3 regions of the Oceanobacillus caeni genome follow, and region 3 is predicted to be linked to each of the others. Evidence: riboswitches for the same ligand, from Rfam matches in the RefSeq annotation. Region 3 holds a riboswitch; each other region holds the start of a gene.
The links. A riboswitch is a leader RNA that binds a small molecule or an ion and turns the genes downstream of it on or off. The one in region 3 is predicted to bind cobalamin.
Positions count from the first base shown of each region.

Region 1: another riboswitch for cobalamin. It lies ahead of ACFQ18_RS11665 (ABC transporter substrate-binding protein); the one in region 3 lies ahead of ACFQ18_RS11170 (ribonucleoside-diphosphate reductase subunit alpha).
Region 2: another riboswitch for cobalamin. It lies ahead of ACFQ18_RS04325 (hypothetical protein); the one in region 3 lies ahead of ACFQ18_RS11170 (ribonucleoside-diphosphate reductase subunit alpha).

Region 1 covers NZ_JBHTKV010000015.1:45,690-53,675, reverse strand. The annotation lists gene ACFQ18_RS11675 (adenosylcobinamide amidohydrolase) at 1-1,368, opposite strand, end outside; gene ACFQ18_RS11670 (FecCD family ABC transporter permease) at 1,534-2,592, opposite strand; gene ACFQ18_RS11665 (ABC transporter substrate-binding protein) at 2,552-3,532, opposite strand; cobalamin riboswitch at 3,777-3,972, opposite strand; gene ACFQ18_RS11660 (purine/pyrimidine permease) at 4,385-5,683, shown strand; gene ACFQ18_RS11655 (hypothetical protein) at 5,817-6,422, opposite strand; gene ACFQ18_RS11650 (DUF2306 domain-containing protein) at 6,494-6,973, opposite strand; gene ACFQ18_RS11645 (hypothetical protein) at 7,173-7,604, opposite strand; gene ACFQ18_RS11640 (TatD family hydrolase) at 7,617-7,986, opposite strand, start outside.
Region 2 covers NZ_JBHTKV010000003.1:166,142-174,127, forward strand. The annotation lists gene rbsD (D-ribose pyranase) at 1-123, shown strand, start outside; gene ACFQ18_RS04300 (sugar ABC transporter ATP-binding protein) at 273-1,754, shown strand; gene ACFQ18_RS04305 (ABC transporter permease subunit) at 1,756-2,694, shown strand; gene rbsB (ribose ABC transporter substrate-binding protein RbsB) at 2,707-3,615, shown strand; gene ACFQ18_RS04315 (DinB family protein) at 3,676-4,134, opposite strand; gene nfsA (oxygen-insensitive NADPH nitroreductase) at 4,287-5,039, opposite strand; cobalamin riboswitch at 5,219-5,429, shown strand; gene ACFQ18_RS04325 (hypothetical protein) at 5,598-5,837, shown strand; gene mmgD (citrate synthase) at 5,821-6,924, shown strand; gene ACFQ18_RS04335 (bifunctional 2-methylcitrate dehydratase/aconitate hydratase) at 7,018-7,986, shown strand, end outside.
Region 3 covers NZ_JBHTKV010000014.1:28,765-36,750, reverse strand. The annotation lists gene ACFQ18_RS11180 (ABC transporter permease) at 1-878, shown strand, start outside; gene ACFQ18_RS11175 (ABC transporter ATP-binding protein) at 871-1,665, shown strand; cobalamin riboswitch at 1,923-2,114, shown strand; gene ACFQ18_RS11170 (ribonucleoside-diphosphate reductase subunit alpha) at 2,147-4,468, shown strand; gene ACFQ18_RS11165 (flavodoxin) at 4,453-4,908, shown strand; gene ACFQ18_RS11160 (ribonucleotide-diphosphate reductase subunit beta) at 4,880-5,923, shown strand; gene ACFQ18_RS11155 (hypothetical protein) at 6,032-6,211, shown strand; gene ACFQ18_RS11150 (hypothetical protein) at 6,342-6,500, opposite strand; gene ACFQ18_RS11145 (N-acetylmuramoyl-L-alanine amidase) at 6,611-7,723, opposite strand; gene ACFQ18_RS11140 (flavodoxin family protein) at 7,963-7,986, opposite strand, start outside.

The sequences.
Region 1 (7,986 bases), on a different contig from region 3:
GTCATGCTGTTCCCCTCTTTGGGTTGCAGCTATTAAAATACTATCTGTGGACGTTCCGGTTGCATAGGTTCCCGTAACAGAATCGATTACTTTTTGATCCTCAAGGGCCCTAACCTTTGCTTCCGTTGCCGTTACCATCCCTTGAATAAAGGCTTCTTCCGTTATTTTTGCGTTAATAAAAATCCATGTATTAATCGTTCCAGGAATAAACTCGGATGAATGGCTTTCACTATGTGTAGCATCCACCGCATTACCAACACCAGCAGTGACAACGACAAAAATGGATAGCCCACCGTGTTCCATCCATTTATAAGACACGTCATCTAAAACAACAGCAGTCATCATCCCTACTGTTTCAAGCGGATCAAAACCTTTTTCACGTAAATAATTCATCATTTCTTCTCGGTGATTACTACAACTGTAACCTTTGTCCACATGACGATTAACAAATGTCTGATTCCATCCTAATCCTGATCCAACTACACCAGATGACATGGTTTTTAGGGGAATTGGTGACCGGAGTACTATATGATGTTTACGATGTTGTAGCATGTCAGCAGTAATGTTCACTGCTTCTACTTCTTCCTTTTCCCATTTAGGGAGTAATGTAATTTGTGGAGCTGGTACTCTTGGGTGGGCGAATTTTTTAATATCTGTTTGATACACATCTTGGATTCGATCCTCTTTCAACACTTCATTTGTCTTATTCTGAATATTAATCATCCCTTTTTCAAGCAGCAAAAGACGATCACAATAAAGCCCAGCTAGATTTAAATCGTGGAAAATGGAAATAACCGTAAGCATTCCATCCCTTGTCCATGTTTTCAAAATATCTAATAATTCTTTTTGATAAGAAAGGTCTAGATGGTTCGTCGGCTCATCTAATAATAAAATTTCTGGTTCTTGCGCAAGAGCCTGAGCAAGATTGACCCTTTGACGCTCCCCCCCTGAAAGTTGCCCAAGATTTTTGTTTTGCAAAACATCTACCCCTGTTTGCTTCATTACTTCTTGAACAATTTTCTCATCGGTCTCTGTCCACATTTGAAGAAAACCACTTTGGTGTGCATAGCGCCCTAGAGAAACTGTCTCTTTAACCGTATAAGAAAAGGCATGTTCAGAATGCTGTGGAAGAACAGCAACAATTTTAGCCAATTCCTTTTGCGAATACTGTGATAGTTTCTTATCCTTTATAAAAATACTACCTTCTTTAAAAGGTAGTAATCCACTAATCATTTTAAGTAAAGTCGTTTTTCCACTTCCATTCGGTCCTAAGATGCCAAAGAGCTCCCCTTTAGCAACATGAAAAGATATATCTTTTAAAACCGATTCACTCGAATATCCACCTGATATTTGCTGTACTTCAAGCATTGTAACCCTTCTTTCTATCGTTGTCTCCGTTTGAGAAGTTGTTCAAAAAGTCCGGTGAAAATGACACTTCGCATTTCTTCGTTGGCTTGCTTTTCCGGTACTCACGTATTAACTGCATACGTTCCGTTCCTCAAAGCTAAGCCGCCTCGAACTACTCGGTCCTTTTCATCCTCCTTTTTGAACACGTCGTTTGATTAAAATAACAGCAAACGCTGGAGCGCCAATTAATGCTGTTATGACCCCTATTGGTAATTCCGTCGGGGAAATGATGGTCCTTGCAATCAAATCTGTCAAAATTAGAAAGCCGCTTCCTGTTAACATGGATAATGGAAGTAAATGCGTATGATCAGGTCCCCATAAGCTCCGAGTTAAATGTGGAATGACTAACCCTACAAAACCAATTGTTCCTGATACGGCAACTGCTGCTCCTGTTAAAATCGATCCAGCCGTTAAAATTACTAGTTTTCTTTTCTTTACATCTACCCCTAGATATTGTGCTCGATCCTCACCGAATGACATCGCATTTAATTCTCTACCATTCGCCATTAATAACACAGAACCTAGTACAAAAAATGGCAAAATAATTTTAATATAATCCCATCCCCGCATGGAGACACTCCCTAAAAGCCAGCCAATAATTTGCTTTAATTCATTACCAGTGAGTGATATCATGAGCGAAATAAAGGCACCTAAAAAGGAACTAAAAATAACACCTGTTAATATAATCGTTTCCACTCTCATCGAACGATCAATTTTACGAGCAAATGTTAAAACGAGAAAAATAGTAATAAAGGCAAAAACAACGCTTAAAAATGGTAAGGTGAATGCTCCAATATATGGCAGGGAAATACCAAAAAAGATGGTGACAACTGCACCCACTGAGGCACCTGAAGAAACCCCTAATGTATAAGGATCTGCTAATGGGTTTCTAAGTAGACCTTGAAAGGCAGCACCAGCAATGGCTAGTGCCGCCCCAACAAGTCCTGCTAAGATGACTCTTGGCAATCGAATATTTAATACAATACTTTGATACATCGGGTCAATATGATCAATAGAATAATGAAAGATTTCTGCACCAATAATTTGAACGATGTCTACTATTGGTACAGAAACCGTACCGATAGATATCCCCAATAATAAAGAAAGAATCGTAAATATAGTTGCTAATGTATAGGCAAGAATCTTATTCTTCGCTAAATATTTCAGGGTAAACTGCTTTCGCAACTTCTTTAACTCCTTCAACAAGTCTTGGGCCTGGACGACTTACAAGATCAGTTTGGACATCAAATACTTGGTCTTCCTTAACTGCAGTGACATCTTCCCAACCTTTTCTTTCCTTCACTTGGTCTATAGCATCTTCTGTATACTCACCATACGTCGTAATGATGACATCAGGATTATAGCCTAACAATGTTTCTTCATCTACTTTAGGCCAACCTTCCTCCTCTATAGCGTTATCTGCATTTATTGTGGCTAATATCTCATCCATAAATGTATTTTTTCCACCTACATAAATTTCTGGCGCAGGGGAAATTTCAAAAATAACAGATTTCTTATCTGCCACTTCTTCTGCTTTTGCTTGAATATCATCAAATTCATTCTTCATATCGGTTATGATTGTTTCCGCTTCTTCCTCGGTACCAGTTACTTGACCAATCATTTGAATCGTATCATATACTTGATTGAAATTTGTTGCATCATTTACAACAAGAACTGGGATACCAGAATCTCTTAATTGTTGAAATCCCTCTTCAGAACTTCCCATACTAGAAGCATGTGCTAATACTAAATCAGGCTCTAAAGATATAATTTTTTCAATATTAAATTCCATTCCACCAATTTTTTCAATATCCGCAACTTCTTCCGGATAATTATCGTTGTCAGATACTCCAACTACCTTATCACCTAAGCCTAATGCAAAGGCAATTTCTGTATTACTTGGAATTAGAGAAACGATTTTTTCAGGCTCTTTCTCAATCGTTACTTCTTGGTCTGTTGCATCCGTAATGGTTACTGGGAATGCTTGATCTCCTGCTTGTTCCGCTTGTTCTGTATTTTCAGCATTATTATCAGTGTTTGCATCCTTTGGTTCTTCACTACCACAACCAGCAATCATTCCAATTGCGAAAAACATTAAAAATAAAAGCGACATTAACTTTTTCATTCTTTACAAATCCCCCTTAGAAAACTTGGCATTCTCCATACTTTTGGATGAATGCCTTAGTTGCACTCATGAAAATCTTTACGGTGGGGCGAGTAATCGGATCCCCAGATGGAAAAGATTTTTATGCTTTCCTAACTGCTAAATACTTTTGTAAAACAAAAAACATCTCTACAGATGAACGTAAAGATGCAGATAATTCCAGATAGTATAATCCTGTCACCACCTTCCTCCCATCCTCGTAGGTACTAGTGCGTTGAATTAGGCAGGTATCCTGGCTCATGATCATTGCTTACTACACCTTCCCATACATAACGTATAGTGGTATTTGTAGTTCGCTCCCATTTACAGTGGCGGGACCGCGTTGGGTTTGCACCAACTTCCCTTTTAAGAGGTTGTTCAAAAAGTCCGGTGAAAATGACACTTCGCATTTCGCATGAATGCTTGCTTTTCCGTTCCTCACGTATTTACTGCATACGTTCCGGTAACGAAAGCTACACCGCCTCGAACTGCGACGCACAGGACGTGCTAGTATCGGCGTTGCAAAAGGACGTTGCGCAGTTAGCCGACCTCGGTCCTTTTCATCTCCCTTTTTGAACACTCACTTTCAGTCTATATTAGACACCTAATTCCATTTCGTATATAATTTTCCATTACTATTTTATCATACTACTAAATACGCAAAATGAAAACAAAGCATACTCTTTTTATAGCAAATCATGCAGAATTATGACATATTAAGATTAATTTTGGAACGTGAATCAAATGGTTCGTATACTTTTTTCTCCAAATATAGAAAACTAATGATAAAATATTACTATTAATAGTTTCTTTACAGAAATAGGAGTGTTTGAATTGAATAAATCTAACTTTGCAAGCACAACCATGGAAACCGTTCAATGGTTCGTTTTCTTACTTGCAAGCTCTGTTGCTATGCCCATTGTAATTGGAGCCATTTACCAGATGGATTTTATCGAAGTATCTGGGTTAATGCAGCGTTCCTTTTTTGCCATAGGCGTTGCTTCTTTACTTCAAGTTTTATTTGGCCATAAACTTCCAATTATGGAGGGTCCAGCGGGAATTTGGATTAGTATTTTTTCTGTCATGGCCGTAACGGGGTTACAAAATGGAAACTCTTTAGCCGATACATTACGTTCATTAGAAACCCTTATGCTCTTAACAGGGCTCTTTTTATTTTTATTCGGTTTCTTAAAACTCGCACAGAAAATCTTACCTGTTTTCACACCGTTAGTTACAGGAACCTTTTTCCTACTATTAACGGTTCAATTAAGTGGTACCTTTTTGGGCGGGATGTTAGGCCTACAAGGGGATTCCAATACCATTCAGTTAACAGAAGCAATCCTTGCATTTATTACCTTCTTTACCATTCTAGGATTATCAACCTTCGCTAAAGGTTGGTTAAGCAGTTATGCAGTTTTCATTGGAATTGTTATTGGTTGGGTAGGCTATGCCATAGTTATCGGAACAGAAAACCATCCGGGAAATGTCTCATGGTTTTCATTCCCTGAACTATTTGCCTTTGGAACACCAATTTTCGATATAAGTCTAATTCCAATCGCCTTTTTTACAGCAGTCATTGTTATTTCTAATACAGTTGCTTCCATTGTGGCAGCCAATCAAATACTAGGTCGACAACCGAAAGACAGTAATACAGAAATAAACAAAGGAACAATGTTTTCTGGTATTAGTCATGGATTAGCTGGAGGGTTTGCCGGAATCGCAAATGTGCCATTAGCTACTACTTCTGGCTTTATGGCTTTAACCGGTCAAAAACGTAGGAAACCTTTTGTTTACGCTACGATACTGTTAATTATCTTTACGTTTTTCCCACCGGTCATTTCACTTATATCTAGCCTTCCGGGTCCGATTGCGAATGCAGCAATAATGGCCTCTTTCGTTCAATTAGTTGGGTTAGCAGTGAAAAATTTAACATCAGTAAAATTGGACTCAAGAAAAATAACTATACTTGGGGTCTCCTATTTAATCGGAATGGGAATTATGTTCTTACCAACTGAAGTATTTGCTGATTTACCAATGATCGTGCAAAACGTAATGGGTAACGGATTAATTGTCGGAACAGGTTTAGTCATCATTATTGAACAACTATGGAGAACGAAAAATAACGTGGATTAACATTTAGAATCCGCATTGCGTGAATGGGATATCAGTATTTAAAGAGAAATCCGAACTAACTCAAATTCTAATGGAAGATTTTTGATCATAGTTCGGATTTTTTCAGACTAATATTTTTTTTCTAGCTTCTCCATCATTTTATAGATACTTCTTTCATCGCTTCATTTACCTGTATATTAGCTTTTTCACTAATTATTTCTGTTAACTTATCTTTCATTTCATCTGACATGACAACACAACTTGTTGATCTGAACCTACCCTTTACCTTTAATTCATACCCGTTATTCACTTCCTTATTAAATCCATAAAATCTATGATTCATATCAATCGGAATGAATTGAACATCTTTTATTTTATTCCAGGAAATAAACCGGTTTCCTGATAATATGCCGTCATCCACGATTGCGAATAAATTCAAAATATCATCGGAGTATGTCAAAGGAAGTAAAAACATGACATTTAACAGCCAATTTATACTATCTTCTTCTCGGAAAAAAAATAATAAGAAAAACATGGTAACAATAAAAAGAAGCAAACAAGAATAGAAAATAATTCCTCTTTTTTGCCGAGAAAATATTGGATGATAAATTAGCTTATCTGGATGTTTTCGAATCCCTAATAGTTCCTTTTCCGATATAGGTAAAACAACGTGATGACCTAATCGAAATAACACTTGAACAAATTGATAAATATAGTATCCGATTGCTAGAAAAAATATCAGTTCTAAAAATAAGACCAAGTGACGTTCCTCCTTTATTACAGAATAATACTTGTTACCATCCTTACGGGTTTCATGAAGAAAAGTTTCAGTTATTTGATCATTTTTCTAGGCTTTGGCCCATATTTCTTACCTACCATAACTATAAAAGGTGTTCCAATGATGGTCGGTAAAAACCAGAAAATAAGAACAGGAAATTCATTTAAGTATGGAATCTTATGTATATTAACTACTAACGTTGCTGTAACTATTCCAATATAAGAACCTAGCATTCCACCTAAATGTATCGATAACCATTTTTTCGATTTCTTCTTTTTAACAGACAGGAAACCCATTAAAGCTAAACTATAAGAAAACAAAGCAATGTAGAATAGATACTGGCTCTCTTCCCAGTTTATTATAGACATGAAAATAGCTGTTAAAAATACACCGATGTAGGACAAATGATAAATTTGTCCAAATCTCGTATGTTTTCCTCTTCTTTTTTTAGCAATCATGGCGAATACACCCGTTATTAAACAAAGAATACCAGTTAGAATATGGATGACTAGTAAAGTATCCATCATGCACATCACTTCCGATCATCTCTTTTTAAGGTGCAAATGATTATTTTAAACAATCATATCCTCCCTTATCTAACTTCCCAGTATTAATCTTGATTAATATGTTTTAAATTCCAATGGAAGGCAAGCCTAATCAGAAAACCAAAATGAAACCTTACAACTATCTCTTTGTTTTTGCTCATTTCATTCATCCCATTCATATAATTCTTTATTCACTCTCCACTAACAACATTCTAAACTTATTCGTCATCTTAGGAGAAGTATGATACACAACATCATCTGCTATGTAAACGAACGTGCTTACTTCATCTTCCTTTCCTAACCATAAATGCAAACCATGAGTTGGGAATTCACCGTTAGATGACTTATATTCAACCATTACATCATACTCAGGTTCAGAAACAACCTTCTCTCCCGGCTGCTCTACTGCAGTTCGAATAGCCGTTTCAAAGATATTCAAAGATTTTTGATCCTTAAACGAATATATAATATCCTCGTTCATACCACCTAACCCTTTTGATTCTGAGACCTTAACTTCTACAACTTTTTCATCTAATAAAGTCATCGTCTCATCATGTTGTGAGCTGCATCCCATTAATGATAAAAAGGATATAAAAATGATTGAAAAGATTGGCTTCAACATGCTTCCCCCTTAGAATCCATAATATTGCTTTGTGTTATTTAATACTTTTTCTGCAACTTCTATTTCTGAAAGACTTTTTAATCTTGCTATAGTGGATATAGATTGTTTGATCATAGTTGGCTCTGTTTTCTTATCTACGAATGGGCCTTCGAATTTCCAAGGACCATCTGTCTCCACCATCATTTGATCAATGGGATAAATTTGAACTAGCCTCTGAATTTTTTCTTTATATACGACCTCTGGAGTAACGGAGATATAGTAGCCATTTTCAATCATTCTAGCAATAGTAGCTTCATCCCCTTTAAACCAATGAAAATGTGCTTTGGTTACAGAATACTTCTCTAAAAGATCACAAACAATCGGAGCGTCGTCGTAAACA
Region 2 (7,986 bases), on a different contig from region 3:
CATGAGCAGTTTAAACAACTGACAGCAAATGCGAAGGCTATCATTCGAACAGGAGAAATCACTGCATATTCTAATTGTATATTACATGCTGGTGTCTTTTTCTCCCACCTAAACGGACAGTAAGACTTCTACCTCAGGCTTCTGGAGAAACAAAGGAGGTAGGCGGGAGTCTTAATGCCCGTAAAGTTCCGATAAGTGCGACTAACATCAGTGGGGGATGAAGGAAAACCCCCGCTGACGAAGTCTTTTTTATAAAAAGAGGGGTGATTGATATGCGAATTTTGATGGAAAATATTCACAAAGCTTTTGGAGCTAATAAGGTTCTCGAAGGAGTAGATTTTGAATTAGAGCCTGGGGAAATTCATGCGCTAATGGGTGAAAATGGAGCAGGAAAGTCAACGTTAATGAATATTTTAACGGGGCTTTTCCATCAGGATCAAGGAAAGATTACGATTGATGGAAAGGAAACCGTGTTTAGTGATTCAAAACAAGCAGAAGAAGCTGGACTTGCTTTTATTAGACAAGAATTAAATATTTGGCCACAAATGACTGTTTTGGAAAATTTATTTATTGGAAAAGAGAAACGAAATGCACTAGGTGTTTTAAAAGAGAAGGAAATGAAAACGTTAGCAGAAGGCGTTTTTAAACGGTTGAATATTTCTATTCCGTTAAATAAAGAAGCTGGAACATGTTCTGTCGGTGAGCAACAAATGATCGAAATAGCAAAAGCACTGATGCTTGATGCAGAAGTAATTATCATGGATGAACCAACTGCTGCTTTAACGGATAGAGAAATTAGATTGTTGTTCCAAATTATGAAGGAGCTTACTGCAACTGGTGTTTCCCTTGTCTATATTTCTCATCGAATGGAAGAAATCTTTGAAATATGTGATCGTATTACGGTCATGCGTGATGGTGTATCTGTGGCAACCTCGTTCATTAAAGATACTTCCTTTGATGAAATTGTGAAGCAAATGGTTGGGCGTGAGTTAGAAGATAGATATCCAGAACGAAACCCTAAATACGGGGAAACGGTTATGGAAGTAAACGGGTTAACAAGAGAAGGCGTTTTTGAAGATATTCATTTTTCCATAAAGGAAGGAGAAATACTCGGGATATCTGGTTTGATGGGTGCAGGACGAACCGAGATTATGCGTGCATTATTCGGGATTGACCCTTACGATCGTGGAGAAATAATCATGAATGGAAACCCCATTTCTATTAAAAATCCATCAAGTGCTGCAAAACAAGGCTTAGCTTTTATTACAGAGGATAGAAAAGATGAGGGGCTAGTTCTAGATTTCTCCATACGTGAAAATATAGCTTTAACGAATTTAGAAAGTTTTGCCCCAAATGGCGTTGTGAAAGCAAAGGGTGAGAAACAGTTTGTAAAAATGATGGTGGAACGATTAAAAGTAAAAATGGAGTCCCAAGAAACGAAGGCTGGTAATCTATCAGGGGGAAATCAACAAAAGGTAGTAATAGCTAAGTGGGTTGGTACTTCTCCTAAAGTTTTAATTATGGACGAGCCTACCAGAGGAATCGATGTTGGTGCGAAACGTGAAATTTATAATTTAATGAATGAGTTAACCGAACGAGGACTCGCAATCATCATGGTTTCTTCAGATCTTCCTGAAGTGTTGGGGATGAGTGATAGAATTCTAGTTATTCATGAGGGGAAGATCTCTGGTGAATTAGCTAGAGAAGAAGCAACACAAGAAAAAATTATGACGTTTGCTACAGGGGGTAATTAAAGTGAAAACAGCAAAGCTATCAACGATTTGGAATAAATTTCTTCCTCTATTGGCGTTAGTCGGTCTGATCGTCGTTGTTACGATATTAAATCCATCATTTATGGATCCGGCCAACATTATGAATCTATTACGACAAATATCTATCAATGGTTTGATTGCGTTCGGTATGACTTTTGTTATTTTGACTGGTGGAATTGATTTATCCGTAGGGTCAATCCTCGCTTTAACGAGTGCTCTTTCAGCTGGAATGATGGTAGCTGGAATAGATCCGATTCTTGCCATTATTATTGGTACAATACTTGGGGCGGTGTTTGGAGCGCTTAATGGTGTGTTAATTGCAAAAGGAAAATTGGCTCCATTTATTGTAACCCTTGCAACGATGACTATTTTCCGGGGATTAACTCTTGTCTACACAGGAGGTAAACCAATTACTGGACTTGGAGATTCCTATGCATTTCAATTGTTCGGTAAAGGATATTTTCTAGGTATTCCTGTTCCAGCGGTAACGATGATTCTTGCGTTTATTGTATTATGGTTCATGCTTCATAAAATGGCATTTGGACGTAAAACGTATGCTCTTGGTGGAAATGAAAAAGCTGCACTTATTTCCGGTATTAAAGTAGATCGAGTGAAAGTTCTGATTTATTCCATTAGTGGAATGATGGCAGGATTAGCTGGTATGATTCTAACTTCACGTTTGAACTCAGCACAGCCAACAGCAGGCCAAGCGTATGAAATGGATGCTATTGCCGCAGTTGTTATTGGTGGTACAAGTCTTGCAGGTGGTAAAGGACGTATTGCAGGTACGTTTATCGGGGTTTTAATTATCGGTATTTTGAATAATGCGATGAACTTACTCGGTATTTCATCTTTCTATCAACAAGTGGTAAAAGGTGTCGTTATCTTAATTGCAGTATTAATAGACAGAAAGAGATCATAAGAGGTGAAAAGAATGAAAAAGCTAGTCACAATTGCGATGGTTTTGATGATGGTCTTTTTAACAGCATGTTCCATGGAAAGTCCGTTTGTCAAGGATGGTTTAGGTGAAGATGAAAATGTAAAAATCGGATTAAGTATTTCAACATTGAATAACCCGTTCTTTGTTTCGCTTCGTGACGCCATTGTTGCGGATGCGGAGGAAAAAGGATATGAGATTATCGTTGTTAATGCTCAAGATGACGCTGCAACAGAGATTAGTGGGATTGAAGATTTAATTCAACAAAACGTGGATGTTCTTTTAATTAACCCGACCGATTCTGCAGCAGTTTCTTCTGCCGTACAATCAGCAAATAATGCGGGTATTCCTGTTATCACGATTGATCGCTCCGCAGATAACGGGGAAGTAGAAACACTCATTACTTCAGATAACGTAGCTGGTGGAGAAATGGCAGCTGACTTTATTTTGGAACAACTTGGTGAAGGTGCAAAAGTAGCAGAAATTCAAGGTATTGCAGGTGCATCTGCAACAAGAGAACGTGGAGAAGGATTCCATCATATTGCGGATAAACAGCTTGATATTGTGGCAAGTCAACCAGCAGACTTTGATCGGACGAAAGGATTAACCGTCATGGAAAACACGTTGCAAGGAAAAGGCGATATTCAAGCGGTGTTTGCACATAATGATGAGATGGCCCTTGGAGCTATAGAAGCAATTAAAGCGGCAGGTAAAGATATCGTTGTCATTGGTTTTGATGGAGTAGAAGATGCATTAGCTTCTGTTCAAGCTGGTGAACTTACCGCGACGATTGCACAACAACCTAACCTTATGGGACAAGAAGCAGTTTCTACAGTGGAAAAAGTGCTTAATGGAGAAGAATTAGAAGAAGTGATAAAAGTACCTTTGGAATTGAAAACGAAATAGGGGAGACGTGGGGATAGGACGAATAACCGCCAAGGCATTGGCGGTTATTTTCATACATCCTTACTTTACTTTAGTAGCTTCAACAACTCGCTTCAATGATTGAATTTGACCTAAATGCATTGCCTCATGGAAAGCCCCCGTTGCAGCCAATTCTCCATAAGTCTCATTACCTAGGAATCTCTTTGGGAGTTTTTGATTAAATGCTTCGCTAGGAATCTCTTTAATACGTACCAGTTGCTCGTTTAATTGCTCGATTAAGGTTTCTACTTTAGGAATATCACCTGTCCAGTCATCTGGTTTTGTACTAGGTCCAAAAATTTCGTTATAATTTGCTGGAATCTTTTCCTGACCTTTGAAGAAAAAGTGCTCGGTTACGACCAGGATATGACCGACTTGCCAATGAATATTGTTGTTGAATCCTTCTGGAACAATTTCTAAAACTTCGGACGAAATACCTTCTAACGCTTGTGATAAAGCTTTTCTTGTTCTAGCAAATTGACCTTTAACTAGTTCGCTCATATAATAACCTCCAAATAATTAAGTGGCTTATATATAATGTATCGAATTTTCAGATATAAGTCTAATCATATGGAGTCAGGGGGACAGGTTGCAAGTGCCGAAAGTTATGATAGTCAAAGTAGTGGTGATTGGGACAAGAGATTTACCCCTAATTATGGCAAATTAAAGCCTTTGCTTTTCATATATTCTCGCATATGGGTTCTTCTTTTATTTCTCATGAAATCGGCCATCGTTTCAGTCCAGCCTATATTTTTATTATTACTAGCTCTAGACTGATAATAATCGCTTATTGTTTGATCGTATTCCTCCAGTATATCTTCATATTTTTCCTCATGGTATGTATTCTCATGAAGAATAGCATCTACAGGGAGTCGAGGTTTTACGTCGTTGATGATGGAGGGTGTGCCTAAACATAATCCAAATAAAGGGAATACTTTATCCGGTAATCCGACAATTTCCCCGATTTGCTTCGGATTATTTCGCACGCCGCCAATATAACAACCACCATAACCAAGTGATTCTGCAGCAACGATAATATTTTGTGCCATTAAAGCTGTGTCAATGGTAGTGACAAGAAAGTTTTCAAGATTATCATGCTCCATTGCTACTCCATGTTTCATACAAGCATGTTCCAATCGTTTTAAATCACCACAAAATAAAAGAAATTCCGAAGCTTCTTTCACATGCTGATTCCTTGAGTATTCGGCAATTTTCTCCCTTTTTTCTAGGTCTGTAATACGAATGATGGAATATGCTTGAACAAAGTTAGAGGAAGAAGCGCTTTGTCCCGCGCGGATCATTTCTAACAAATGTTGCTTTGGTATAGGTGCTGAAGTATATTGGCGAACAGAGACGTGACTATTCATTGTGTTCATCGTTTCCGTTAATGCATCTTTAGGGTTCATTTCGACATCGCTCCTTATCTATTAATTAATTTAAGGCAATTATAGTATAGAGGTGCTAGTATTACAAAATACCCGAAACAGATAATAACAAGAGGAGTCCGTTATTCTGGCCCCTTGGAATATACAAAATTTATGTAATTATTGAAATATTAAAGCGGAGATGTTATACTTGGACTAATTTAATAGGTTTAGGAATAGGTGCAATAAAATATTCTTTTGAACAACCTTTTTTATTGCTTAAAAGGGAAATCGGTTAAACTCCGATGCTGTCCCGCAACTGTATATGGGAGCGATTCGACTACATACCACTGTTTTCATTCGTATGAAAATGGGAAGGTTCGAAAAGTGATGACCATGAGCCAGGAGACCTGCCTATTCTAGCAACATCCCAACCTACGAGGATAGGAGGTGTTAGATGCGACTGGGTTGACATGATAGCCATTGTTATCATGCTTCATCTTAATCTGCTTTTTATGTGTTTATGCATGCTAACAACTTCTATAGGGAGTTGTTTTTTTGTTTTCTGAAATAAAATCGGAACACATGGAGGAAAACCCAATGTATGGGACCGTTAGTTATTTTATTAAAAGGTTAAAGGAAATCATGATGAATAATTTAGTTGTTGATCAAGCATCTACATTGCAAGTGTGTTATTCACAAATAAAACAAGAGATTCGTGCTTACGCAGAAAATAAAGAGAAAGAGGAGGCTTATTTACTTAACTTTGAAAGGGCTTTCGACAATGTGCGAAAAGATTTACTAGGACAAGAGGAGGAGTTTGATGAAAACAAATATTGACTTTGTTCCAGGCCTTGAAGGGGTTATTGCAGCAGAAACAGCGATTTCTTTGCTTGATACAGAACAAGAAAAAATCATCTTAAGAGGCTATGATCTTATTGAATTGTCGCAGCAATATGATTATTTGGATGTTGCGCATCTGCTTTTAGAAGGTAAATTACCTAATTCAGAAGAAAAAAGTGAAATGGAAGAAAAGCTGAAGGCTGAATACCATGTTCCTACTTTTGTAAACGATGTTTTTTCTTTATTGCCTAAGCGGTTACACCCGATGGATGGATTGAGGACTGGTTTATCTATTTTAGCCGGCATTGATAAGAACATGGATGATCGTTCTATAGAAGTGAATAAAAACCGGGCCTATGAACTATTAGCAAAGCTTCCGACCATTACCGTAAATAGCTATAGAATTCTAACTAACGATGAGCCCATTTCCCCACGTAAAGACCTACCGTATAGTGCAAATTTTTTATATATGATAACAGGAAAAGTGCCATCAGAACAAGAAATGGAAATTTTTGACCGATCCCTACTTTTATATAGTGAGCACGAAATGCCAAATTCAACATTTACAGCGAGAGTCATAGCTTCCACACAATCCGACTTATACGGATCCTTAACTGGTGCAGTTGCATCACTAAAAGGGAATTTGCACGGGGGCGCGAATGAGGCTGTGATGCATATGTTGCTAGAAGCTAAAACAGTCGCTGGATTTGAAAAAATGCTAATGGATAAGTTGGAACGGAAGGAAAAGATTATGGGGTTTGGACATCGTGTATATATGAAGAAAATGGATCCAAGGGCATCTATTATGAAGGAATCTTTAAAGCAACTCTGTGAGAAAAAAGTTGATTTTTTATTGTTAGAAATGTGTGAAGCTGGAGAAAAGATAATGGAGGAAGAAAAAGGCCTATACCCTAATCTTGATTATTATGCTGCTCCAGTATATTGGATGCTTGGAATTCCAATTGCATTGTATACCCCAATCTTCTTTAGCGCACGGACAGTTGGATTATGTGCTCATGTAATCGAACAACATCAAAACAATCGACTTTTCAGGCCACGTGTACATTATATTGGCGAGCGGTAATTCGATCAACTGGGGAGTTGTGTACCGCCCGCCGATAAGTGACAGGCACTCATACTTATCATATAGAAAATTTAATAGGAAAGGAAGAGGATTTTGCTAAAAGTAAACGAACAAACGAAAACCGATCCATTATTAGAGGAAATTACGGACTATGTTCTAAACAAAGATATTACGAGTACAGAAGCTTATACAACGGCTCGTTATGTTTTGTTGGATACATTAGGAGGTGGCATTCTTGCACTCAGTTACCCAGAATGCACGAAGTTACTTGGACCTGTTGTACCTGGGACAATCGTACCACATGGAACTCGTGTGCCCGGAACATCTCATGTTCTTGATCCAGTGCAGGGGGCATTTAATATAGGAACGATGATCCGCTGGCTTGATTATAATGATACGTGGTTAGCGGCAGAATGGGGACACCCATCCGATAACTTGGGTGGCATATTGGCGGTTGCCGATTATATTAGCCAAATTCGTGTTGCTAAAGGGCAACCTCCTCTTCTTGTGGACGGTGTATTGGAAATGATGATTAAGGCTCATGAAATCCAAGGTGTGCTTGCGTTGGAAAATAGTTTAAACCGTGTGGGACTTGACCATGTTTTGTTTGTCAAAGTTGCAACGACTGCTGTTGTTACGAAAATGTTAGGTGGTGGCAGGGAGGAAATTAATAACGCATTGTCCAATGCCTGGATTGATAATTCAAGTTTACGAACGTATCGGCATGCTCCAAATACGGGTTCTCGTAAATCATGGGCTGCAGGGGATGCTACTAGTCGAGCGGTATTTTTATCCTTGTTAGCTATAAAGGGAGAAATGGGCTATCCATCCGCATTAACGGCACCAGATTGGGGATTCCAAGATGTTTTATTTAACAAACAAACCTTAACACTCGCTCGTCCGTTAGATTCCTATGTGATGGAAAATGTATTATTCAAAGTTTCCTATCCTGCTGAATTTCATGCTCAAACTGCGGCGGAAGCGGCTATCAAGTTGCATCCGAAAGTAAAAGAACGTATGAACGAGATTGATAGAATAGAAATTACAACTCATGAGTCTGCT
Region 3 (7,986 bases):
AAGGAAGTTTTGTAACTGGCGCATCGGTTGCTGCCTTTTCTATTATCAATGGGGTTCCTCCAATTATCGCTACTTTACTTGCAGCAGTTGCTGGATTTTTAGCAGGTTGTGTAACAGGTGTCTTGCATACGAAAGGAAAAATTAATTCATTATTGGCCGGTATTTTAATGATGACGGCACTTTATTCTATTAATCTACGGATTATGGATCAGCCAACTTTATCTTTATTAAATGAGACTACGTTATTTCAACAATTAACATCTATTTGGGATGCTATTGGACTTGACTCCGTATTTAATGGCCTCCTTTCTGCGATAGGAATGGAAAGATTCCCTAAGACTTGGTCCATCGTTATCGTTATGATATTCGTCACCCTCGCTATTAAACTTTTAACGGACTACTTTTTAAAGACAGAAGTCGGTCTTGCATTACGAGCAATTGGTGATAACAAGAAAATGATCCGTAGTCTTTCCGCAAACACGGATTCACTTATTATCGTTGGCGTCGGTATCTCGAATGCGCTTGTTGCCCTTAGTGGCGGATTAATAGCTCAATTAGGTGGATTCTCAGATGTTAATATGGGGCTAGGACTTATTGTTATCGGTTTAGCTTCTATCATTATAGGTGAGGCATTATTTGGTACAAAGACGATTGTTCGAGCTACTTTAGCGGTCATTCTTGGAGCAGTCATTTATCGAATTATCGTCACACTAGCTTTACGTTTTGACTTCCTTGAAACTGGGGACATGAAGTTGATTACTGCAATAATAGTTGTTGTTGCCCTCGTTGCTCCCAGAATCATTCAATCTAGAAAAGAAAAAAGACGACGTATCATGAAACGTCAGCAACTTAAGGCAGGGGGAGATAGCCATGCTTAAACTACAAGATATTTCTATTACATTTAATGAAGGCACTCCGGATGAAAAGAAAGCTTTACAAAACATCAATCTAGAACTTGAAAAAGGGGACTTTGTCACAGTAATTGGTAGTAATGGAGCTGGTAAATCAACACTTATGAATATCGTTTCTGGAGTGCTAATACCTGATGTCGGGGATGTGTTTATTAATGGGAAACAGGTTGTAGATTTGCCGGAATATAAGCGTTCTAAATATATTGGTCGTGTCTTTCAGGATCCTATGGCCGGAACAGCACCATCTATGACGATAGAAGAGAATTTGGCGATGGCGTATTCTCGTATAAGAAAGAGAATACTTAAATTAGGTGTTACAAAACAGCGAAAAGAGATGTTTAGAGATTATTTGAAGACTCTTAACTTAGGTCTAGAAGATCGATTAACTGCGAAGGTTGGCTTACTTTCAGGTGGGGAGAGGCAGGCATTATCCTTATTAATGTCTACTTTTACACAACCAGATATTCTTCTTTTAGATGAGCATACAGCTGCTCTAGACCCGTCACGTGCAGAATTAATTACGAATTTGACAGAAAAGGTTGTCAAAGAATCCGGATTAACAACATTAATGATTACCCATAATATGCAACAAGCATTGGATTTAGGAAATCGATTAATTATGATGGATAAAGGGCAAATTATTTTCGATGTTCGTGGGAAAGAAAAGCAAAATCTTACTATCGAAAACCTTCTGCACGAATTCCAACGCATTCGTGGCGAACAATTTGGCAGTGACCGTGCGGTGTTAAACTAGTATCAAATCTATTAAAATTAAAGGTACAAGGGCATTTTGAAATGCTTTTGTGCCTTTTTATTCCACTTCAAGCCTCTATGGGAGATTAACTGCCGTAAAGGTCCGATAAGTGTGGCTAACCATCAGTGGGGGATGAAGGAAAAAGCCCCCACTGATGGAAGTCTTCTTTATGTATTTTTTGTATTGCTTTCTATTAAACTCTATGATATGTTTGATTCATCAATATATTGTACATAACAGCAAAAGCAAATACTATATATAGTGAATAGACGAATGGTGACTGTAGTCTTAATAGGGAATCTAGTGTAAATCTAGAACTGCCCCCGCAACTGTAAGTGTTACGAAAGAGAAACCCACTGTATTAACAGGCTTTAAAGACTGTGATATGGGAAGGGCTCTAGTAGGTTTGATACACAAGTCAGGATACCTGCCATTTTTCTTTAGTTTCAAATCCCCGGGGTGAGGGATGGTGAAATGATAGATTGGTACATACTTTCTGTCGTTTATAACCGTTCATGCTCTGGTGAACGGTTTTTTGGTGTTTAATTACAAGAGGAGGGCTATGATGATTGTAGAAATGGTTAAAGAAAATGAAAAATTAAATAGGGTGATAGAAAAGGCGGCAAAAGGCCTATCTTTAGACATAGGCTTATTCATAGAAAAAGTAGAGACAAGTCTTAACCATTATCAAGAATATGAAAAAGGATTAGATTTTCTAATAAAAAAGGCGCTAGAAGAAATAGATGAGGCAAACCCAGATTGGTCCTTCTTTGCCGCAAGACTTTATTTACAAAGATTATATAAACAGGCAGCAATAAACCGAAATTACGATGATAAAAATAAAAACTACGGATCATTTCTTAAATTAATAAAGAGTTTAACGGATAAAGGTATATATTCCAGTCATTTCCTGGGAAAGTATACGGAAGATGAAATTAATTATTTTGGGGATTTAATAGACCCAGATAAGGATATGAATTTTACATACTTAGGGATTTATACTTTAGCTACTAGATATTTGGCTACAGATTTTGAGAAGAATACACATGAGCTACCACAAGAACGCTGGATGATTATTGCGATGCATTTAATGCAAAATGAAGATAAATCAAGACGGACGCAACTAGTAGAAGAGGCATACTGGGCACTAAGTAATTTGTATATGACAGTAGCAACCCCAACGCTAGCAAATGCCGGCAAAACCCATGGTCAGCTATCTAGTTGTTTCATTGATACAGTCGATGACAGCCTTCAGTCCATTTATGATAGTAATACAGACATTGCTAGGTTATCTAAAAATGGCGGTGGAATCGGGGTTTACATGGGTAAAATTCGTTCCAGAGGTAGTGATATAAAAGGTTTTAAGGGGATGTCCAGTGGAGTAATTCCATGGATTAAACAGTTAAATAATACAGCTGTAAGTGTTGATCAGTTAGGAACGAGGAAAGGCGCAATCGCAGTATATTTAGATGTATGGCATCGAGATATTGAGGCATTTTTAGATCTTAAGTTAAATAATGGCGACGATCGAATGCGTGCTCATGATATTTTTACCGGAGTTTGTCTACCTGATTACTTTATGGAACAAGTAGATAAGAGAGGGGAATGGTATTTATTTGATCCGCATGAAATTCGTCAGGTTATGGGCTTTTCATTAGAAGACTATTTTGATGAGCAAAAGGGAAGTGGGAGTTTTCGAGAAAAATACGAACAGTGTATCGAAGCACCACTTCAATCCAAAAGAAAAGTGCCGGCAATCGATATCATGAAACGGATTATGAGATCGCAACTTGAATCCGGAACCCCATTTATGTTTTATCGGGATGAAGTGAATCGAAAGAACAGTAATGCACATACAGGGATTATTTATTGTTCCAATTTATGTACAGAAATTACGCAAAATCAATCTCCATCTGAGTTTCTAGAGGAGTATGTGGAGAATGAGGAGACCATCGTTAAAAAATATAAACCTGGTGATTATGTTGTCTGTAATTTAAGTTCTATTAATCTAGGTAAGGCTGTTCCAGAAGGGGTATTAGAACGTCTTATCCCTATTCAAGTCCGGATGCTGGATAATGTTATTGATATTAATACATTACCAATTAAACAGGCTGAACGAACGAATAAAAAGTACCGCGCTATTGGGCTGGGGACATTTGGTTGGCATCATTTATTAGCAGTAATGGGAATCAAGTGGGAAACGGAAGAAGCCGTTCAATATGCGGACACCCTTTATGAAAAAATAGCCTATTTGACCATTAAGAGCAGTATGAAACTAAGTAAAGAAAAGGGACATTATCCTGAATTCCATGGAAGTAAATGGAGTACAGGAGCTTATTTTGAGGAAAAAGGATATAAAGATGATACCTGGATAAAACTCATGGAAGAGGTAAAAGAAAACGGAATGCGTAATGCATATTTAATGGCTGTAGCACCGAATTCAACGACTGCTATGATCGCTGGGTCCACCGCAAGTATTGATCCGATCTTCAAGCCTTTCTATTACGAAGAAAAGAAGGATTTTAAAATTCCCGTAACTGCACCAGACATCGACCATCGTACGTATGATATTTACCGTCGTTCTGCTTACATCGTGGATCAACGTTGGTCCATTAAGCAAAATGCTGCGAGACAGAAACATATTGATCAAAGTATTTCTTTTAACTTTTATGTACCAAATACAATACGGGCATCTGTGTTACTAGACCTTCATCTACAAGCATGGCGTGAGGGACTAAAAACGACATATTATGTAAGATCTACATCAAATGACGTAGAAGAATGTGAATGGTGTCAAAGTTGAAGGCAATAATCGCGTATTTATCTTATAGCGGTAATACAAAGGAAACAGCAGAATTAATTGAAGAAACATTACTAAAAGAAAATGTTGAAGTAGAGATGCACCGGATAGGGATTGATTTGCCTATTAGCCCAGAGCAATATGATTATATTTTCCTTGGAACTTTTACATGGGAAAGAGGGAGTACACCAGATGAAGTTAAGGATTTTGTCCTGGAAATAGGATATAAACCGCCAAATATATTTGTCTTTGGTACAGGAGATACACAGTTTGGTGGAGATGATTTATTTTGTTTGGCAGCTAGTAAACTAGCTATCTTTTACAATAGTTCCTATCCGGAGTTAAAAATTGAGCAGTCACCAAGAGGAAGCCAAGCGAAAAAGGTGATCGATTGGGTAGAAGGAGTGTTATATGGTGCAAAATATAATCTTAAACAAGGCTAAAACACTGGAGCCGATACATCCAAATAAATCAACCGGGATATTTGGTGGTACTTCTAGTGGAATTCTGAATTGGAATGATATTGCGTACCCCCATTGGTACAAAATGTATAAACGTCTAGTAGGGAATTACTGGCAAGCGGATGAAATTAATATGTCCAATGATGTAAAGGAATTTCCGAGATTAACACCTGCTGAACAAGAAGCATACTTAAAAATTATTGGTTTATTATCTACGTTGGATGGACCTCAAACAAGGACAGCTTTACTCCTAAGTTTATATGCAACAGATCCTTCTGTTCAATCGATTATGGCGGTCATTGCACAACAGGAGGCTGTTCATAATGAAAGCTATTCCTATGTCCTATCGTCGGTTGTATCATTGGATGAACAGAAGCGTTCCTTTGAACATGGTAGAAACGATCCAGTACTACTTAAACGGAATCAAACGATCATGAATCAATATAATGATTTTGTAGAGAAACCAACACTTGAAAATATATTAAAAACTTTAGTTTATACAACCCTATTAGAAGGAATGTTTTTCTATTCTGGTTTCGCATTCTTTTATCATTTGGCAAGGGATAATAAGATGGTAGGTACGTCAACGATGATTAGCTATATTAATCGTGATGAACTGGAGCATGGCCGATTCATAACCGAATTATTCCGTGCCACATTAGCTGAAAACCCAGAGTATAACAACGAAACCTTTATCACTTGGGTATATGATCATTTCAAAGAATCTGTTGAACTAGAAACAGAGTGGTCCCATTATGTTCTGAAGGATGTCGACGGCTTTGATTTAGCCGAGATGGAGGGATATATCAAATATCGTGCCAATAAAATGCTTCGGATGATGGGGTTAAGTGAAATATATCCAGAATTCACGGAGAACCCGATGAAGTGGATTCGCGCGTATGCAGATAATATTGACGGAACTAAAACAGATTTCTTTGAACAAAAGTCTAGACAGTATACGAAGACGAGCGATTTAAACGGTTTTGATGACTTATAAGTAAAGCAGCAAACTCCCCCTTAGCATCATCTATTTTTTCAAATCATAGCATGGTAAGGTAAGAGAATTTCTATGCTATACTGAAAATAAGAGAAGGGGGAGGTTAACATGTCAGAGAAAGAAGAGGTTCTAAAACTTATTAAAGATTTACCAGAGAATGCCTCTTTAGATGAAATTATGCGTGAGTTATATATATACATAAAGTTCCAACAGGGTGTAAGGGAATTAAATGAAAAAAAATCCGATAAGAAAACGATAGATCTGGAACCAGAAAAGTGGTTTCATTAGAAAAAATGTAATATAGGTAAATACCAAAAGAGGTGCTATCGCTTATAAGCGATTAGCACCTCTTTTGGTAGAATGAACTAGGAAAAGTTTAATCCATACCATTATGTTGTTCGTTGTTCTTACTGTTTTTTTAGTCTCTCATTGCTCCAGCCTCTCTAGAAGTCATTGCACCTTGTCCTTCTTTTATATCCTGTTGAATTTCCTGTTTTACCTTTTTGGCGTCGGTTCCAGCAAATCCTGGTTTCATACTTGAAGTCAAATTCTTATTAGCCTGTTGATCTCGCTGCATACAAGTCCTCCTCCTTCCTTTTATTATTTACAAAAGATTTCTAAGTATAACCTTACAAGAAATGTAAAATAAAAATGGCATACGTCTTTACGCATGCCATTCATCGTTCACTATTTAAAATAATCAATAAGTCCACTCGTTATCGCCTCAGCCACTTGTTGCTCATAATCTACCGTTTGAATAATATTCAAATCATGCGGATTAGTTATAAAGCCAAGTTCAATTAAGATGGCTGGTGCTGCTGTATTACGCAATACGTGGTAATCCTCTCTTTTAATACCACGGTTATATAATGTTACATTAGAATAAAGGGAAGCTTGTACACTTTTTGCCAATTGTTGTCCCGGTCGGGAATAGTAAAACGTACTAATTCCTTGTGCAGATAGAATTGGGTAAGCATTAAAATGTAAACTTATAAAGGCATCCGTATCATGCGAGTTACTAATCGCTGCTCTTTGCTCTAAAGATACATAGTAATCGCCTTCGCGAGTAATCGTTACGTTTGCACCTGCATTTCTTAGCCTGTCTGCAACTCTATTTGCTATTGGCGGCGTTAAGCTTTTTTCGTAAATCCCACCGAGTCCAATTGCCCCAGGATCACGACCACCATGCCCTGGATCAAGTACAATATGACGGTCAGATAAGGAGCCACTTTGTTTCGTTGGGGATAGTGTTTTGGCGTTCACTTTGGGTTTTTCACTATTCCCACTATTATTTACTGCATTTTTATTCGTTAACTCGGAAGCAACCCAACCAGTTTTGCCTCCTTTTAAGGAAACCTTATGCCAACTACCTTCAGTATGTATAAGCTCATATGTTTTACCTGATGAAGCGGAACCGATAACGGGATATTCTTCACCTGGACCTGAGCGAATATTTACTCCATCCGCCGTAATAGTAATCGTTTCAATAGATAAAACAGTTGCTTGCTTTACCTGACTTACTTGGCTTTCATCTAATGGAATAAGATGGTGTTTTGCAATCCAAGCTTCTTTTCCTTGATAATATGTTTGAACCCACCCATATTGTTCTTGGAATACTTGCACTTGATTTCCTTTTGTAAGTATACCTAGAGTATTCGCGTTAAGTGAAGGTTCACTTCTAACGTTAAGTACACCAGTACTCACTTCGTACGTTTTTGCACTCTCCGCATGTCCTGAAATTGGTATTAGTAATACTAATAAAATAAATCCGATTGTGATGATTGGTCGAAAAGTTCTCATCATAACCTCCTTTATATGATTACTGGAAATATTTACTATCATATTATGGAATGGAGGATTAGACAAGAGTAAAAAAGGATGAATTTAATCATCCTAGTTTTATATAAGTTTATATCCCACCTAAAGCTTTTGGGAAGAAAAGAAGGTGGGCGGGAGATTAACCGCCCGTAAAGGTCCGATAATTGCGACTAACCATCAGTGGGAGGATGAGGAAAAACTCCCACTTATTGAAGTCTTCTTTATGGTTCTAGTAAAGAAGAAGC